Regions from separate parts of the Paraburkholderia kururiensis genome, predicted to be linked through region 1. Evidence: riboswitches for the same ligand, from Rfam matches in the RefSeq annotation. Region 1 holds a riboswitch; the other holds the start of a gene.
What was found. Region 1 has a riboswitch for thiamine pyrophosphate ahead of thiC (phosphomethylpyrimidine synthase ThiC). Riboswitches for the same ligand answer to the same signal wherever they lie in the genome.
Positions count from the first base shown of each region.

Region 2: it holds a riboswitch for thiamine pyrophosphate, as region 1 does, so the genes downstream of both, U0042_RS17565 (FAD-dependent oxidoreductase) here and thiC (phosphomethylpyrimidine synthase ThiC) in region 1, are expected to answer to the same signal.

Region 1 covers NZ_CP139965.1:5,688,123-5,695,353, reverse strand. The annotation lists gene U0042_RS25585 (molybdopterin-dependent oxidoreductase) at 1-95, opposite strand, end outside; gene U0042_RS25580 (cytochrome b/b6 domain-containing protein) at 107-763, opposite strand; gene U0042_RS25575 (DUF1223 domain-containing protein) at 787-1,650, opposite strand; gene U0042_RS25570 (GreA/GreB family elongation factor) at 2,098-2,508, shown strand; TPP riboswitch at 2,631-2,748, shown strand; gene thiC (phosphomethylpyrimidine synthase ThiC) at 2,841-4,802, shown strand; gene U0042_RS25560 (glycine zipper 2TM domain-containing protein) at 5,093-5,317, shown strand; gene U0042_RS25555 (hypothetical protein) at 5,661-6,095, shown strand; gene U0042_RS25550 (L-lactate permease) at 6,308-7,231, shown strand, end outside.
Region 2 covers NZ_CP139965.1:3,919,858-3,927,088, forward strand. The annotation lists gene mlaE (lipid asymmetry maintenance ABC transporter permease subunit MlaE) at 1-283, opposite strand, end outside; gene U0042_RS17545 (ABC transporter ATP-binding protein) at 280-1,098, opposite strand; gene thiE (thiamine phosphate synthase) at 1,227-2,327, opposite strand; gene U0042_RS17555 (thiazole synthase) at 2,324-3,139, opposite strand; gene thiS (sulfur carrier protein ThiS) at 3,181-3,378, opposite strand; gene U0042_RS17565 (FAD-dependent oxidoreductase) at 3,421-4,551, opposite strand; TPP riboswitch at 4,775-4,888, opposite strand; gene U0042_RS17570 (ABC transporter ATP-binding protein/permease) at 5,141-6,889, shown strand; gene thpR (RNA 2',3'-cyclic phosphodiesterase) at 6,905-7,231, opposite strand, start outside.

The sequences.
Region 1 (7,231 bases):
GCGCGGCGCGCCGGCATGGCGAGTTCGCGACGCGCGTCGATGAGAATCGACTCGCGGTCGAGTTTCGCGACCGTCTTCCTGTTTTCCATGCTCATGACGCTTCTCCTTAACGCCCGCGCAACATCGCGACAAGCGAGCGCGGAACGATTGCCACCATCACGAGATGCACGGCGACGAATGCAGCCATTAACGACATTGCGACGAAATGCACGACGCGTGCGTTGTCGTAGCCGCCCATCACGTCGCGCAGGAGCGGAAACTGCACCGACTTCCAGACGGCGAGCCCGGACAGCACGAGCACGATCAGATCGACGATGACGAACACATACGCGGCCCTCTGTACGGCGTTGTAGTGGCGCAGGTCGGCATGCGACAGCTTGCCGGTAAGCGCGCCCGCAAGATCGCGCAGAATGGCGCGCGGCGTGAGCGGCAGGTACTTGCGCGCGAACCGCCCCGTGGCGAGATTCAATGCGAGATAAGCGAGTCCGTTGAAAACGAGCAGCCACATCGCCGCGAAGTGCCACAGCAGCGCACCACCCAGCCAGCCGCCTAACGTGACGGCATTCGGGAAACTGAAGCTCGCGAATACCGGCGACGCGTTATAGATGCGCCAGCCGGAAAACATCATCACCAGCGCGGTGAGCGCGTTGAGCCAGTGCGTGAGGCGCAGCCACAGCGGATGAATGACGCCGGGCGGATGCGCGCCTTTCCCGGCAGGCGCGTCGCGATGCAACTCGCGGGCGCTCGTGTTGGGTGTGGCCATATCGGTCTCCTTGAAAAATCCAGTCAGTGGCAGGCAGGTAGGTCGGCTGCCTGGAGGACGTCGCCGCTCGTTGCGTCCTCGACGAAAGCGACTACACCGAACGATCCGCGCGAGGCTCGAGGTGCGTTGCGGGCATCGGTCGGCAAGTCGATCTCGCGCCTGATTTGCGCGTGTCCGGCATCGAGTGCGACGGGGCCGATCCACTCGCGCACCACACGATCGTGATGCAAGGTCGCGCCACTGTTTTCGCCGGCACGCACCTGCGTCGTGAGCGCGTTTTCGTAGACCGCAACGTAGGCTTCCAACGGACCATGCTCGCCTGCGCCGTGGGCCGTGAATCGCGCATCGAGCATGGCGCGCATCGGTTGCGTCAATGCCGCCGAATTCATTGCTGAGGATGCCGAATCGATATTTTTCGGTTCGAGCGTGATCGTGACGTCGGCCTCGGCAGGCTGCGAGCGCACCTGCGCGATACGTGCATCGAAACTCGTGTCTTGCGACCAGCTACGCAGTTCACGCCCCGAAACGAACACTTCGGGCGTATAGACGAGATGGCCCCCAGCGCGCTCGGTGAGGCTTTGTTGCCGCTCCGTGAAGCCGTGCTGCGAAAAACGATCGGTCCAGCCGAGACTGTTCCAGTAATCGACGTGTAAAGCGAGCGGTACGATCCCGCTCGCCGCGCCGCCGTCTTTCCACTGGCTCAGCCAGCGGTCCGCGGGTGGGCAGCTGCTGCAACCCTCGCTGCTATAGAGCTCGACCAGTGCAACGCGATGCGCCGGGCTGCGCGCCGAGCAGAGCGATGCCGCCTGCGCCACGCCGCTCACCGCCCACGCGAGCACGAACGCCCCTACGCGCCTCGTGCTCATCCATCCGTCTCTACTCTGCATGGCCCGCTCCAATTGAGGAAACTGCACGTTGGTCGGCGGTGCGGGCCACTTATGACAGCGTCCGCAAAAAAAATTTGCCCCGATGCAAAGACGACCGCCGACGCGCTCACCAGCCGGCATACGGGCGCGGTGCTATGATGAATTCGTTCCGTCTGCTCAATGCCTCGCGCGATACGCGCCTGCGCTAACGTCCGCTCCTCCCATGCCCGCGCCCCGTACCCGAACATCGCGCCTCATGCATCGCCATTACCGAACGGGTATGGCGGGCACGCGTGTTCGCCGTACGTTCGCGCGAGCGCGCCTTGCCGGTCTTGCCGCCGCGCCGCTCTCCCCCGCCCGGCGCCCGATCTGAACCAGCCCTCCCTCAAGCTTATGGAGCCGGCCGATCGGGCTCCGGGCCACTCGCATCCGCAAGCTTTCTTTTCTGGATCGAACAGGAGAACCGCTGTGAAGAAGAAAAAGATCTGCTATCTGACTGAGCTCGAAGTGGCCCGCCTCACGAAATTCGCGGCCGAGCCCGCGCTCGCACATCAACGGCAACCGCTCCTCGACGAACTGCTCGAGCATGCGGCCATCGTGGATGCGCATGAGATTGCGCGCAATGTGGTGACGATCGGATCGCAGGTCGTGCTGCTCGACGAACAGACGGGCGAATCCATGACGTGGACGGTCGTGTACCCGCCGCAGGCCGACGTGGCGCACGGCCGGCTCAACGTGTTTTCGCCGGCGGGCCACGCGCTGCTCGGTGCAAAGCGCGGCGAACACATTCATTTCACCACGCCGGGCGGCGTGCAAAAAGCGATGAAGGTGGACAAGATCCTGTATCAGCCCGAAGCGGCTAACGACACGTCATCATGAAATTGCCGCGGCGCAGCGCAGTTTTTCGCGCGCCGCGAAGGCCGGGCGACGCATGCCCACGCCATTGCAGGAGCGGTGGAAGACGGGTTGCCAACGGGCAACCGCCCGGTGTATCTTGACGGCTGCTTGCGCGGGGGTCCTGCGTCGGGCATCGCTTCGGCGATGCCTGCTGCGGGTGAGAAATACCCTTTGAACCTGATCTGGATAATGCCAGCGCAGGGAAGCGTCCGGGTTTCGCCTCGGTTTCATCGGCTTTCGGGCCACCTCTTCTCGCGAAATCCGTCCACGTTCATTTCGTCTCCTGCGTAGCGAACCCACATCAGGAGAGATGCATGAACGCCAATCCAAAATTCCTTTCCGCTGACGCGCGTGTGGACGCCGCCGCCGTCGAACCGCTGCCGAACTCGCGCAAGGTCTACGTGACCGGCTCGCAACCCGACATCCGCGTGCCGATGCGCGAAATCACCCAGGCCGATACGCCGACCGCGTTCGGCGGCGAGAAGAATCCGCCCGTCTACGTCTACGACACCTCCGGTCCCTACACCGACCCCGAAGCGCGCATCGACATTCGCGCCGGTCTGCCTGCGCTGCGCCAGCGCTGGATCGAGGCACGCGGCGACACCGAAGCGCTGCCGGGCCTCTCGAGCGCCTACGGTCGCGAGCGCGCCGCCGACGCCGCCACGGCCGAATTGCGCTTTCCCGGCCTGCATCGCACGCCGCGCCGCGCGAAAGCGGGCCGCAACGTCACGCAGATGCACTACGCGCGCCAGGGCATCGTCACGCCGGAAATGGAATACATCGCGATCCGCGAGAACCAGCGCCGCGCCGAATATCTGGAGAGCCTGCGCGCGAGCGGCCCGAACGGCGAGAAGCTGGCCGCGATGATGGGCCGCCAGCATCCGGGCCAAGCGTTCGGCGCCACGGCGTTCGGCGCCACGGCGTTCGGCGCCACGGCGTTCGGCGCCAACGCGCCGAAGGAGATCACGCCCGACTTCGTGCGCGAAGAAGTGGCGCGCGGCCGCGCCATCATTCCGGCGAACATCAATCACCCGGAAACGGAGCCGATGATCATCGGCCGCAACTTTCTCGTGAAGATCAACGCGAACATCGGCAACTCGGCGGTGACGTCGTCGATCGGCGAGGAAGTGGACAAGATGACGTGGGCCATCCGCTGGGGCGGCGACACGGTCATGGATCTCTCGACCGGCAAGCACATTCATGAAACGCGCGAATGGATCATTCGCAACAGCCCGGTGCCCATCGGCACGGTGCCCATCTATCAGGCACTCGAAAAGGTGCACGGCAAAGCTGAAGAGCTGACGTGGGAAATTTTCCGCGACACGCTGATCGAGCAGGCCGAGCAAGGCGTGGACTACTTCACGATCCACGCCGGCGTGCGCCTGCCTTACGTGCCGATGACAGCCAAGCGCATGACCGGCATCGTGTCGCGCGGCGGCTCGATCATGGCCAAGTGGTGTCTCGCGCATCATCGCGAAAGCTTCCTGTACGAGCACTTCGAAGAGATCTGCGAAATCATGAAGGCGTACGACGTGAGCTTCTCGCTGGGCGACGGGCTGCGTCCCGGCTCCATCTACGACGCCAACGACGAAGCACAGCTGGCCGAACTCAAGACGCTCGGCGAACTCACGCAGATCGCGTGGAAGCATGACGTGCAGACCATGATCGAGGGCCCGGGCCACGTGCCCATGCAGCTCATCAAGGAGAACATGGACCTGCAGCTCGACTGGTGCGACGAGGCGCCGTTCTACACGCTCGGACCGCTCACCACCGACATCGCGCCGGGTTACGACCACATCACGTCGGGCATTGGCGCAGCGATGATCGGCTGGTTCGGCACGGCGATGCTCTGCTACGTGACGCCGAAGGAACACCTCGGCCTGCCCGACAAGAACGACGTCAAGGAAGGCATCATCACGTACAAGCTCGCGGCGCACGCGGCGGATCTCGCGAAGGGGCACCCCGGCGCGCAGGTGCGAGACAACGCGCTGTCGAAGGCGCGCTTCGAGTTTCGCTGGGAAGACCAGTTCAACCTGGGCCTCGACCCGGACAAGGCACGCCAGTTCCACGACGAGACGCTGCCGAAGGACTCGGCGAAGGTCGCGCACTTCTGCTCCATGTGCGGCCCGCACTTCTGCTCGATGAAGATCACGCAGGACGTACGCGAATACGCCGCAAAAGAAGGGCTGAGCGACGACGAAGCGCTGAAGAAAGGCATGGAAGTGAAGGCTGTGGAGTTCGTCAAGCAAGGCGCGGAAATCTACCAGCGGCAATGACGTAAGCGTCGGCAAGGCTGCGCAGCGGGTACGTTCGCGCTGAGCTTGCGCTTCGCAGCGCGGCGCGAAGCGAGGGCGGCGCCCATCTCACGTGCAGCTCGATTCGGGCGGTGTGCGATGCAGCGAAACAACGCTGTATCGCCACCGCCCGAAACATTTATTTACCGATCCGACAATCTGCTGACAAGCGTACACACCCTGATACGGCCCTCGTCGATAAGATCGTTTCATCAAGTGCCGGGGCGGCCCTGCCGCCGGCACCGAATCTTCTACAAGAAGGAGTAGCGATCATGAAAGCGGCTCGGCATCCGGGTGCACGGCTGGGTGTGCTGGCAGCAGTGGTAGCGCTCGCCGCGACCCTCTCGGCTTGCGACAACATGACGACACGACAGCGCGATACGGCCATCGGCGCAGGTGTAGGCGGCGTGGCGGGCGCAGCGATCGGCGGCAATGCGCTTTCGACGCTGGGCGGCGCGGCGGTGGGCGGCATCATCGGCAATCAGGTAGGCAAGTAACGCAAGACGCGGAAGCGCCCGGCAGGATTAGAGGCGAATAGCACAACGATCGTCGGCGGCAGCACCCATCAGGGAGATTCGCGCGGCGCACACCCGAACACGGGGTGCGCCGCGTTTTTATTGGGGACGGCGCAGCTGAAATGATGTGAAACAGGGCGCCAAGGCGTTGCGATAGGCGACGCGTGCACGGCGGCGTATGCTCGATCTGTTCGACACACGGCACGACACACGTTCACCTATGCGCCGCGCGTAGCAGGCCCGGCCTCGCAGACCGCGTCGACCAGCGGCAGCGCCATCGTCCTGACATCAAGCGGCGAGAAGCATCGAGAAGGAGCGCCTCAACATGAAGCTGTTCCCCGCTACGGCCCGCCTTGCCAGCGCCGGCGCACTGCTCGCGCTGTCCGGGTGCTACTACTATTACCCGTACTACCCCGCGTACTACTACGCGCCGCCGGTGCCGACCGTAGCCACGCAACGCGAGGTGCCGCTCGCACCGTCTGCGGCCTCGTCCGCCTCTTCCTCCCGCGCACCCTCTTCTGCGGCGCCGGCAGCGTCGGCGCAGAGTGCTCCACCGCCCGACACGGAATATCCCGCTCCGCTTTACGCGCCGCCACCTGTCGTGGTCGCGCCCGTGCCGGTTTATCCGGCGTGGCCTGCTTATCCGGCTTACTACCCTTACCCGTGGGGCTGGTACGGATGGGGGCCGTCGGTATCGTTCAGCTTCGGTTACTGGCATGGCGGCGGCTGGCACGGCGGCCACGGTGGTCGTCATCATTGACGCGGCCTCGCGCGAAGCCTCCCGTAGTTTCCCTGCTTGACGCAGCACGTCCGTCTCCTATGCTGCGTATGGCTATTGAAACACCGCCTTAAAAGACGTCTGCACACGCTGCACGGGGCGCAAGTGGCGGCCTGCCACCCGTCCTGCTTCAGTTCCATCGCACACGGTCCCCCGTGCTCGCGACGATTCGAACAACAACGAAGGAGACGTGGATGTTTCATCAACTGCTCACCCCTATCGGCAACGCGCTGTTGCCGTCGTTCATCGTCGCCGCGCTTCCCATCGTCGTCGTGCTCGTGCTGCTCGGCTGGGCGCGGCGGCCCGCGTGGCAGGCGTCGCTCGCCGGGCTCGTCGTGGGGCTTGTCGTCGCCATCTTCGGCTGGCGGTTTCCCGTCGGCCTCGCGTTCAATGCCGTCGCAGCCGGCGCCGTGTTCGCGATCTGGCCGGTCATGTGGATCGTCTTCGCCGCGATCCTGCTCTACAACATCGCGCAGCGCTCGGGACGTTTCGCGGCGTTCCGCATGTGGCTGCTCGACAACATGCCGAACGACCGGCGCGTCGTACTCGTCGTGGTGGGCTTCTCGTTCGGCGCGCTGTTCGAAGGCATTTCGGGCTTCGGCACGCCGGTCGCGATCACGAGTTCGCTGCTGATCCTGCTCGGCTTCCCGACGCTCGAAGCGCTTACGTTCACGCTCATCTTCAACACCGCGCCCGTCGCGTTCGGCGCACTCGGTGTGCCGATCACGGTGCTGGGTGCGGTCACCCACCTGCCCGCCGACACGCTCGGCAAGATGGTCGGCCGCCAGTTGCCGTTTTTTGCGCTGCTGCTGCCGTTCTACGTGATCGCGGTCTATGCGGGCTTTCGCAACATGCTGCGCGTGTGGCCCGTGCTGCTGGTTTCGGGTTTTTCGTTCGCGCTCACGCAGTTCGTCACGTCGAACTACATCAGCTATAGCTTGACCGACGTGCTCTCCTCGCTCGTTTCGCTGATCCTCACGATCGCGTTCGTGCGCGTGTGGAAGCCGTTGCCGGATCCGCAGTTCGCCATCAACGTCGACCGCGAGAAAGAAGTGCGCGGCGACATCAGCGGCATGGCGGGCTGGTACCCGTGGCTCATCGTGTCGGCTGTGGTGATC
Region 2 (7,231 bases), 1.8 Mb from region 1:
GCTCGCGCACGAGCGAAAGCGCGACGAGCAGCCCGAGCGCCTGCTCGGAGCCGTAGCGATTCAGCGTGTAATAGCCCTGCAAGCCGAGTACGAAGCCGACGAACAGGCCGGACACCGCGATGATCACGATCGAGTAGTTGCCGACGAAGTGAATCTGCTTCGTCACGAGGCGCGGACGCCGCAGCAACGGGAAGAACTCGAGCAGCAGGCGCAGGAAGAGCCTCGTGCCGTAACCCGCGCGCACGAGCGCCGCGATGACGCGGCTTCCGATCAGACTGATCATGCGTTACCCCCGCCCATGCCGAAGTCCGCACCGAGGCTGGCAGCGGGGTAATGAAAGCGGAACGGGCCGTCCGGCGCACCGTCGATGAACTGGCGAACGGTGGGGTCGCTCGATGCGCGCAACTGGTCGGGCGTGCCCTCGGCGTGCACGCGGCCGTTTGCGAGAAAGTAGACGTAGTCGGCAATCGCGAACGACTCCGGCACGTCGTGCGTGACGAGAATCGAGGTGGCGCCGAGTGCGTGGTTGAGCGTGCGAATCAGGTTGGCCGTGATGCCGAGCGAAATCGGGTCGAGCCCGGCGAACGGTTCGTCGTACATCATGAGTTCGGGGTCGAGTGCGATGGCGCGCGCAAGCGCCACGCGCCGCGCCATGCCGCCCGACACCTCGGACGGCGCAAGGTCGCGCGCGCCGCGCAGGCCGACAGCGTTCAGCTTCATGAGCACGAGGTCGCGGATCAGTTCTTCGGGCAGGTCGGTGTGCTCGCGCAGCGCGAACGCGACGTTCTCGAACACCGACATATCGGTGAAAAGCGCGCCGAACTGGAACAGCATGCCCATCTTGCGGCGCAGCGCGTAGAGGCCTTCGCGTGTCTGCGCGCCGACGTCCTCGCCGTGAAACAGCACCTGGCCGCGCTGCGCGCGCACGAGTCCGCCGATGAGGCGCAGCACCGTAGTCTTGCCGCCGCCCGAGCCGCCCATGACCGCTACCACCTGGCCACGCGCGAAGCGCATGTTCAGACCGGAGAGGACGAGCCGGTCGCCGTAACCGAAATCGACGTCGCGAAGCTCGAGAAGGGTCTCAGAAGAAGAAGGCACGTGGGCTGACAATCCTTTTACACGAAGGCCGAATTATAGGGCCATCATGAAGTTGCTGCCGCGACGTGCCCCGTCCGCTTAACCAAATCTAAACATCAGAGGTTAAGGCCAGATGTCTGGTCGGACGATTATTGCGTAAACTCCCGCTGCAACGCAGCAACCGCGGCCGCGGGGTCGGCCGCTTCCGTCACGGCCCGCACGAGCGCCGCCGACCCCACGCCCGTGGCCAGCACCCGAGGCAGCACGTCTGCGCTGATGCCGCCGATCGCCACGAGCGGCACAACGCCGCCCAGCAGTTGGACATAGCGGCCAAGCCGCACGAGTCCTTGCGGCGCGGTCGGCATCACCTTTGTCGTGGTGGGAAACACCGCGCCCAGCGCAATGTAGCTGGGCCGGAAGTGCAGTGCCGTGAGCATTTCGTAGTAGCTGTGCGTCGAGAGGCCGAGCCGCAGGCCTGCCGCCGCAATCGCGGCGAAGTCGGCCACCCGCAGATCTTCCTGACCGAGATGCACGCCGTACGCGCCCGCCTCGATCGCTTCGCGCCAGTGATCGTTGATGAATACCTGCGCATCGTGCCGGCGACCGGCCGCCACACAACGCGCGATTTCCGCCTTCAGCACGTCCGGCTCAGCGTGCTTGAGCCTCAATTGCACCGTCTTCACGCCGTAGTCCAGCACGCGCTCCACCCAATCGGCTGTGGGCAGCACGGGATAGAGCCCCAGGCGCGAGGGGCAGGCCGGGAACGATTGTGCCGGCGCGGCCGGCAGTCCAGCCACGCTTGGGAAGCGCGCGAGGTCCGTGGGCCATGCGTCGGCGGCGGTCCGTTCGTCGCCGTCGCGCCAGGCCATCGCGAGCGTCAGCGCATCGTGGGGATCAAAGCCGCAGTCGAGAAACGCTGCCAGCGCGGGAATCCAGTCTTCGGCGAGGTGGCCTTCGAGCGCATAGCGTTCGCCGCCCAGATGCAACGTGACGCGCGCTTCGGCGGCTTCGATCACGCCCGCGCCGCGCACGAGCCAGCTCGCGAGGTGTTCGCCCGCGTGGGACACATTCGACACGACGATCAGGTCGCCGCCGTTCGGCTCGTCCGGCGCGGTCAGGCAGACGCGCCAAGGCGCGTGCGTGGGCGGCCAGTCGCCAAGACGCGCGCGGATGCGCTCCACGGCCTCGGTCAGTTCATCGGCGGGCGGCCAGAACAGCTCGCGCGCCGGCAAGGGCAATCTTTCGGTCATGCTGCACTCCCATCCTGATGCCAGAACGGCATGCCCACCACGGGCGTGCTCGCCTGCGCCGTCTGCCGTTCGGCCATCGGCCCGGCAAGGTATGCCTCGCGTCCGGCGTCCACGCCGAGCGCGAAGGCGCGCGCCATCGCTTCCGGGTGCGTCGCCTGCGACACGGCCGTGTTCAACAGCACGCCGTCGAAGCCCCACTCCATCACCTGGCACGCGTGCGACGGTACGCCGAGCCCCGCATCGACGATGAGCGGCACATCGGGCAGCCGTTCGCGCAGCACGCGCATCGCGTACGGATTCATCACGCCCTTGCCCGTGCCGATGGGCGCGCCCCACGGCATCAGCGCCTCGCAGCCCGCGTCGAGCAGGCGCCGGCCGATCACGAGATCTTCGGTGCAGTACGGCAGCACCTTGAAGCCGTCCTTGACGAGGCGCTCAGCCGCTTTGATCAACCCGACCGGGTCCGGTTGCAGCGTGTAGTCGTCGCCGATCAGTTCGAGCTTGATCCAGTCGGTTTCGAATACTTCGCGCGCCATGTGCGCGGTCGTCACGGCCTCGGCCACGGTCTGGCAGCCTGCCGTGTTCGGCAGAAGCGGCACGGCATGGCGTTTGAGCAGATCGAAGAAGCCGGCTTCGGCGCCGCCTTCGGTCATTTGCCGGCGCAGCGCGACGGTGACCATGCCGGGGCGCGCCGCCTCGATGGAACGCGACAGCGACTGCAGCGACGGATAACGCGACGTGCCGAGCAGCACCCGGCTCGCGAAGGTTTCGCCGTAGAGCGTGAGCGCGTCGGCGGATGGGGAGAGGGTCATGGGACGATCCTTTGCAGGTGACGGCGAGCGTGCGGCGCCGCTCAGCCGCCCGCGACAGGGGTGACGACATCCAGCCGGTCGCCCGGCTGGAGCGCGCGCGCCGCATGCTGGCCGCGCGCGACGAAATCGCCGTTCAACGCGACCGCGAACGGCGGACGCGCGCCGAATGCGGCCAGCGCATCGGCAACGGTTGCGCCGTCGGGCAACGAAAACGGCTTCTGGTTTACGTGTATTTCCATGGTTCGCGTTCTGTCGGTTCGCTCACGAGGACTCGATCGCGTTCAGACCGATACCTCGGCGTGCTCGAGATGAAAAAGACTGGACCAGCGCGCCTCGCTGCGCCACTGCGCAAATGCGTCGGCATTTGCGATGCGGCCGGTCAACAGCGTCTGCGCGAAGCGTGCCGCGGAGTCGGCCACTTCCGGCGCGATCATGTAGCCGTGCCGATACAGGCCGTTGACGCGCAAGGTGCGTGCGCCGTCCCAGACGAGCGCGGGCCGGTGGTCGGGCAAGGTCGGCCGGCATTGCGAGTTCAGTTCGAGAATGCGCGCCTCCCCAAAGGCGGGATGCACCGAAAACGCCGCGCTCAGCAGCTCCAGCGCGGAGCGCACGCTGACGGGCGACATGTCTTCGCCTTCGATCTCCGTTGCGCCGATCACATAGACGTCGTCCTGCTTGGGCGCGACATAGAGCGGATAGCGCGGATGCAGCAACCGCACAGGGCGCGTCAGCGCAATGCCCGGCGCGTGCACGCGCGCCACCTCGCCGCGAATGCCGCGCAGCGTGGGCCAGACCGGCTTGCCGCCCAACCCGCGGCAGTCGATCACGACACGTGCGTCGGGATACGCCGTGCCCTCGACCGCACTGTTCCAATGCGTATCGACCTTACGCTGGGCGAGCCCGGCCGCGAGTGCACGCAAGGCCTGGCGGTTGTCGAGCTGACCTTCGTTGGGCAGCAGCCATCCTTTGGCGAACCGGCCAGCCAGCGCTGGCTCGGCGTCGCCTACCTCGGTGCCCGCGAGCGACACGAACCCACCGTCGACCAGGCCCGCCGGCGCATTGGCGCGCACGCGCCGTTCGAACAGCGGCGCTTCGGCGCGGTCGGCGTGATGCCAGACGACGAGCGTGCCGTTGCGCTGAAAGAAGACGGGTTCGGGCAGTTGAGCCAGGATGCGCGGCCAGCTTTCCAGCGACGCCACGCCGAGTTCGGTGATGAGCAGTTCAGCCACGGCGGCCTCGGCAAGCGGCGCGAGCATGGCCGCGGCCACCCACGCGGCCGAGCTGCTGCCGTCGGCGTCGCCGCGATCGTAAAGCGCCACGCGATGTCCCGCGCCGGCAAGCTGCCACGCGACGAGGCGGCCACAGAGCCCGCCGCCGACCACGGCGAAATCCGGTCGGACAGCGGCGCTCATGAGCGCGCTCCAAACGACCCGCGTTGCGTGACCATACGCGCGGCAGCGCGACGAACGCGCCGGTGAAAGCAAAGAACTGGAGAATGAGCGGTCATCGTATCCTTTCCGTACGGCAGGCTGCACACGTACACAAGGACGAAACCGGCTGGCGAGGCCGGCCGGACACGCTCCGATGCAATGAAGGAGCGCCGCCCGGCGGGAGACTGGACGCATGGGCATCCAGCGGGACTTTCCCGAAACTTCCCGCGCCGGTATTACCCGGATCGGGTGCGAAGGGTCTCTCTCAGCCTCGCCGCCGCGTGCTGCCGGCCGGCGCGAAGCACCCCTGTTTCGTCAGCGGCCATTAGACCATAAAAGCCAGAGCCGCCGCAAACGAGGCAGGGCGCCGCAGGACGCGCGGCAGGGCCGCCGAATATGGAGCTGGGGGCGGGCTCTGGCACAATGCCGTGGACCCGATTAAGGCGTGTTTAAGCGGTGCCGGCCAAAATCCGCCCAGTCGCCGCGGCGGGAAATGCCCTCACCGCCCGCGCCCGTCAGGATCTGCAAACCCGCCGTTGGGCCGGCATCTCAATCCGATATCAGGAAGCTCATGACCAATCCCACCTCCAGCCCTACGTCCAGCCAGACCGACCGCGTCTCGGCGTGGAGCCTCATCAAGCCCTACTGGGTGTCCGAGGAACGCAAGATCGCCTGGGGTCTGCTGATCGCGATCATCATGATGAACCTGATGCTCGTGGGCATCAACGCATGGCTGAACAACTGGAACCGCGACTTCTATAACGCGCTGCAAAGCAAGAACGTGCATGAATTCCCGCACCTGATGCTGATCTTCACCGGCCTTGCGTTCGCGTTCATCATCATCGCGGTGTACACGCGTTATCTGCGCCAGATGCTCGGCTTTCGCTGGCGCCAATGGCTCACCACGAAGTATCTGCAAGAGTGGCTGGGCGAAGGCACGTTCTACCGCATCGAGCGTGATCGCCTCACCGACAACCCCGACCAGCGGATCGCCGTCGACCTCGATTCGTTCGCGACCACGACGCTTGCGCTCACCCTCGATCTGATCTCCACCATCGCCACCCTCGTGTGGTTCTCGATCGTGCTCTGGAGCACCGCGGGCGCACTGACCGTGATGCTGGGCGGCACACCGGTGCAGATTCCCGGTTACATGCTGTGGGCCGCGATCGGGTACGCCGTCGTGGGCTCGATCCTCACGCACAAGGTCGGGCATCCGCTGGTGTCGATCAACTACCAGCAACAGCGCGTTGAAGCCGACTTCCGTTTCGGCCTGATCCGCCTGCGCGAGAACGCGGAGCAGATCGCCTTCTACGACGGCATGCGCACCGAAGAAGCCGGTGCGAAGGACCTCTTCAGCCGCATTCGCGACAACTGGTGGCGCGTGATGAAGTACACGAAGCGGTATTACTTCGTCGTCAACTTCTATGGGCAGATCGCAAACATCTTCCCGATTGTCGTGGCGTCACCGCGCTACTTCGCGGGCGCAATCAGCTTCGGCACATTGATGCAGATTGCCGGCGCCTTCGGCTCCGTGAGCGACTCGCTGTCGTGGTTCGTCAACAGTTACGGCACCCTGGTCGAGTGGCGCGCCACCGTCAACCGTCTTCGCGAATTCAAGCGCGTGATGCACCAGCCGCATCTCAAGGAATCCGTATCGCCTGCCACCGAGCATGGCGGCATCAATCTCCATTACGTCGACGAAAGTCAGCTCGTCACACGCGGCCTCACGCTCGCGCTGCCCAACGGCGAAACACTCGCGCACGTGCGCGACGTCGCCATCAAACCCGCTTCGCGCTGGCTCGTGCGCGGTCCGTCCGGCTCCGGCAAGAGCACGCTGCTGCGCGCGCTGGCGGGCCTCTGGCCGTTCGGCAGCGGCTCGATCGACGCGCCCGTGGGCGCACGCATGATGTTCATTCCGCAGCAGAGCTATCTGCCCATCGGCACGCTGAAGGCGGCGCTCGCCTATCCCGCCACGAGCGACACTTTCAGCGACGACGACTGCCGCGAAGCACTGCGCCTGTGCCGGCTGGAAGACTATGTGGACCGGCTGCACGAATCGGCGCACTGGACACGCGTGCTCTCGCCCGGCGAACAACAGCGGCTTGCGGCGGCGCGCGTGCTGCTGCACAAGCCCGATTACGTGTTCCTCGACGAAGCGACGAGCGCGCTCGACACCGAAAACGAAGCACACGTGTATCGGGTGATGAACGAGCGGCTGCCGAATGCAGCGATCGTGAGCGTGGCACACCGCGAATCGCTGGCGCAATTCCACGACGAGACGCTCATCATCGAACGTGCGCTGGAGCAGGCGGCCGCGTAAGCGCGGCCCTGCCGCTCACCCCACCGCCACGCTCGCCAGCGCCTGATACCTCGCCCCTTGCCGCGCGAGCGTGCTCGAATACAGCACCAGCGATTCGAAGCGCGCGAACGGCGGCAGGCGGGTGTCGGCGGGAATCGTCGCGGCTCGCGTGCCGCGGGCGAAGCGCGCGAGCGTGATGTGCGGCCGGAAGGCTCGGGTGTCGACAGGCAAGCCCAGTTCGATCATCAGCGAACGCACGCGCCAGTCGAGCGCCACGAAGTCGTCGGACATTGCCAGCGTGGCCACCAGCAATCGCGGATGCGCCACGCCCGGCCAGCACTCGATGCGCTCGAACGCGGCCAG